DNA from 2 places in the Peribacillus sp. QJM3NY_7 genome. Region 2 is predicted to be linked to the other one. Evidence: riboswitches for the same ligand, from Rfam matches in the RefSeq annotation. Region 2 holds a riboswitch; the other holds the start of a gene.
The links. A riboswitch is a leader RNA that binds a small molecule or an ion and turns the genes downstream of it on or off. The one in region 2 is predicted to bind preQ1.
Positions count from the first base shown of each region.

Region 1: it holds a riboswitch for preQ1, as region 2 does, so the genes downstream of both, queF (preQ(1) synthase) here and AC0VX1_RS19795 (VUT family protein) in region 2, are expected to answer to the same signal.

Region 1 covers NZ_CM149663.1:560,540-562,742, forward strand. Annotated here, with positions in the region: gene AC0VX1_RS02745 (EamA family transporter) at 1-641, opposite strand, end outside; PreQ1 riboswitch class I at 772-817, shown strand; gene queF (preQ(1) synthase) at 922-1,422, shown strand; gene AC0VX1_RS02755 (aspartate kinase) at 1,626-2,203, shown strand, end outside.
Region 2 covers NZ_CM149663.1:4,132,147-4,134,349, forward strand. Annotated here, with positions in the region: gene AC0VX1_RS19785 (PadR family transcriptional regulator) at 1-259, shown strand, start outside; gene AC0VX1_RS19790 (hypothetical protein) at 543-689, opposite strand; gene AC0VX1_RS19795 (VUT family protein) at 711-1,253, opposite strand; PreQ1 riboswitch class I at 1,304-1,346, opposite strand; gene AC0VX1_RS19800 (SRPBCC family protein) at 1,584-2,060, shown strand; gene AC0VX1_RS19805 (SRPBCC family protein) at 2,103-2,203, shown strand, end outside.

The DNA.
Region 1 (2,203 bases), 2.0 Mb from region 2:
TTGACTTCCTTTAGCTTGATTTTTTCTTTTTTAAAGGCTAGAGCCGAAAGAAGATAAAGCATTCCGCCTCCATACATTGATACAAGGATATCAAGGGAGTTTAATTGAAGACGTGTTGATGTCGTCATAAGAATGCCGAGCACACCAAAAGATAAGATGGAGAGTAATGTGTGCATCATCCATGGGACATATTGATGATTACCTTTTGCATTAGGTGTATATTGGATGACTAATGTAGCGATAAACATGCAGGCGATTCCACTCCACTGCAAGGAAGAAATATGTTCGTGAAAAATTAAAGCTGCACAGAGAATGGGGAATATGGCATTCGCTGCGATTAATGGAGATGTCAAGCTTGCCGGACCTTTTTCAAAGGCGCTTGCCATCTGGATGTTACCATTGGCGTTCAGTACACCAATTGCTGCACCAAGCATGATGGACAGCCAGTTCAGCTGCAAACCATCCATTAATACTCCATAAACAATGGACAAAATAAAAGCTGAAAAATAAAAGAAAAATTGGATATGTATCTTGGAATACCCTTTTCCGCTGCTCCATTTAAAAATGCTGTTATTGATTCCGAAACATAAACTCGTGATGAGTGCTGCAAAAATCCACATTGACTTAATCTCTTCCTTCATGTAGGATAAACTTCTTCTACATTTTAAGCTGAATGCCCTTAGGAATCAAACCAAATTTAAAATGTATGATTGACAGATTAGATATTTTTTTCTATATTTACTATGACAATTTTAAAATATTTCCCGATAAACGGGAGAGGTTCATAGCATCACCCTCTTAAAAAAACTATGGCTTTGATATTTTTTGCGAATCAACCATATCTTTGAGGAGATATGGTTTTTGTTATATAGAGGCCCATTTTATGAATCTCCCTGAAATGTGGGATTAGGAGGACTTTTCATGTCTGGAAGAAAAGAAGAAGAATTAAAAAAAGATATCACACTGCTTGGGAATCAAGGAACAAAATATACATTCGACTATGCTCCTGAAATCCTTGAGTCATTCGATAACAAGCATCCGAACCGGGACTATTTCGTCAAATTCAATTGCCCGGAATTCACTAGTTTATGTCCAATCACGGGCCAGCCGGACTTTGCTACCATTTACATCAGCTATATTCCAAGTGTGAAAATGGTGGAAAGTAAGTCTTTGAAACTCTACTTATTCAGCTTCCGCAATCATGGTGATTTCCATGAAGACTGCATGAACATCATCATGAATGATTTAATCGAATTGATGGACCCTAAATATATTGAAGTCTGGGGCAAGTTTACACCTAGGGGCGGAATTTCCATCGACCCTTACACGAATTATGGGAAACCAGGTACGAAGTATGAGGAAATGGCGAATTACCGCTTGATGAATCATGACTTATACCCGGAAACCGTGGATAATCGCTAAAGAATAGGAGGGACAATGGGCATATGCCTGTTGTCTTTTTTTAGTTTATAGCTAATTTCGATCAGTGGTCCTGTCATTCTGTCCTTTTTAAAAGTACAAATGTCCTCCTATAATGGAATTTGCACTTGATTGTTTCGAGAAAAAGCGTAATAATAGGGAGTGTTAATTTTGACAGAATATTTACGAAAATAGGGGATGTCGAGATGAAAGTTGCAAAGTTTGGTGGAAGTTCACTTGCGTCAGGTGATCAGTTGAGGAAGGTATTCGAAATTGTTGTTTCTGATCCAGAGAGGAAGATTGTGGTCGTTTCCGCTCCAGGTAAACGCAATTCCGATGATATAAAGGTGACGGATTTATTGATTGAAGCTGCGGAACAGCAGCTGCGCGGGGATAACGGAGAGCATTTGATAGAAGATGTTGTATCCCGCTATGCGAGCATTGCGGAAGAGTTGGATATATCCGAGAGTGTCATCACAGGGATTCATGAAAATTTAATGGCGCTGCTGCATGCAGATCAAACTAACCCAAAGCGCTATCTGGATGCCTTGAAGGCAGGTGGCGAGGATAATAATGCGAAGCTGGTCGCAGGTTATTTCCAAAGCCTTGGAGTGGAGGCACAGTATATCAATCCGAAGAAGGCAGGCTTGATCGTAACGGATGAAGGTGGATTCACCAGGGTGCTGCCAGAGTCTTATGATCGGTTATATGCTCTGCGTGATGAGCCGGGAATCGTTGTATTCCCAGGATTCTTCGGATATACGTTAGATGGTGATGTGTTAAC
Region 2 (2,203 bases):
AAAGCTTTACGGCTATGAAATAACGAAAATCCTGAAGCAAATGAGCAAGGGCAACTATGAAATAAGTGAAGGCACCCTCTACCCTGCCCTTAAACGATTAGAAAAAAAAGAATTCATAAAAGGACATTGGAAAGAGTCCGAATCAGGCCGCAGGAAATATTATCATGTCACCGAAAATGGACAAACCGAACTTGAGCGGAAACGCGAATGCTTTTTCTTCCTGGAAAAATTAGTTCGAAAAAGCTCACAGCAATTCTAAACCAAATAAAAAGCTTCCTGCACTTAATGGAACGGCCCAGGAAGATTTTTTTGCTGTTTTACTCGTGAGTTTGGACTTTTACTCGTGAATTTGGACTGTTTACTCGTGAATTTCGCACGTTTACTCGTGAGTTTTGCTCTTTTACTCGTGAATTTCGTACTTTTACTCGTGAATTCGTACTGCACACTTAGTTCGCACGTTTACTCGTGAGTTTCGCACGTTTACTCGTGAATTTGGACTGTTTACTCGTGAGTCACTTCAATCACGCAAAAAAAGGACCAAATCAGGTCCTTTTTTTGTCTATTCCTTTATGCTTGCGATAATTGGCGCAGGAGAGCTTCATGCATTCCCCTTGTACATGCGGGCCATATTTTTCACGAAAGGCCTCGAGGCAATAGCATTTTTCTTCTTCTTTTTTGGTTCCATCCATCGAGTGCATCCCTCCTAGTATTTAACTGGAGACCACACGTTTCTCCAGTTCTACGTTGATTCGTCCCAACAATATGGCACCAATGGACTGAATGATCGTTTTAACGATGATTTGGCCGATGACCGCAGCGGGTACCGCTTCCCATGGCAATATATTGGCACCCAGAGGACTTAGGCCAATCACGACAAATATCACCGAATCGAAAAATCCTCCAACGATCCCGCTGTAAAACACCCTCCAACTCATCGGGAGCTTTAAACGGGTATAAATCTCCGTATCCGCTGTTTCTGCGACCACGAAGGATAATGCGGAAGCAAACACAATCAGTAACGTATCTCCTAATAAAAATGATACACATGCAGATAAAATAAGTGCAGTGACGATGCATATATAGGTCTTTGTGCGGCCGAATTTATTCTGGACCAGATCTCGGAAGATGAAGGTTCCCCCGATGAGCAATGTCCCCATCGGGATGATGAACATGCCAAAATGTAATGGCGCAAAAGCTGCTGTAACCACATTCGCCGTGATGATGGATACTAAATACAATAAAATTCTTAACATTTCTTGATTCTCCTTATACAGAAAAAACAGCACCCTAAGAAAGAGCCCTGTTCTCCTTAGTTTTTTTGAGAGGGTAGCTAGAACCTCTTCCGCCCGGGCGGATTATCATTTTCCTTATTCATCGTAGCTTGAAAGCGTTTGGAAATCAAGAAGTTTCCATACCGTCGATTTTAGTATGTTTTCGCGGTTACCGATTGATTTAGCCATTTATTTCAATGTCCTGTTTCCCCCTTTGCCGATTTCTGTCGCTTAAAACTGCTTGACCGGCTGTATACAAAAGCCGAAAATCAAAGATAGAGTCATGTACTTTATTTGGCGAGGAGAAAAAGAATGATGAAAAAAACTACGTTTGTCTATCCTATTTATATCGCAACTACACCAGAGAAGCTTTGGGAAGCCTTGACGAGTGGTGAAGTCACGAAGAAATACCACTTCGGATTACAAGTAAAGTCTGACTGGCAAGAAGGGTCAGCCGTTCAATATTTGCTGGATGATGGGCGGATTACTGATCATGGGCAAGTACTTAAATGCGAGCCGTTGCACCTGCTCTCGTTTACATGGATCATGGCAGGAGACGAAACCCCTCGCGAGCAGCCTACACGGGTCACTTTTGAATTACAGAAAATGGACGATTCGACTGTGAAGTTAACTCTTAGGCATGAGGAGCTATTGGAGACAGATTTCGTCTATGATGACAATACCTTTGAAGGCTTGAATAATGGATGGCCAGCCCTTTTAAGTAACCTGAAGAGCTTGCTTGAAACTGGACGGATCCTGCCGCCCATATCAGTAGACTGGGATAATTAAACGGAAACTATAAAAACACATTGAAAGAGAGTTGAGTTAGTTATGGATACTCAAATAATCACGAAATTCAAGATCGTCAAGCCAACGAATGAAGTGTTTGAAGCCATAGTGAATCCTGAAAAAATCGGGAATTTCTGGTTCTC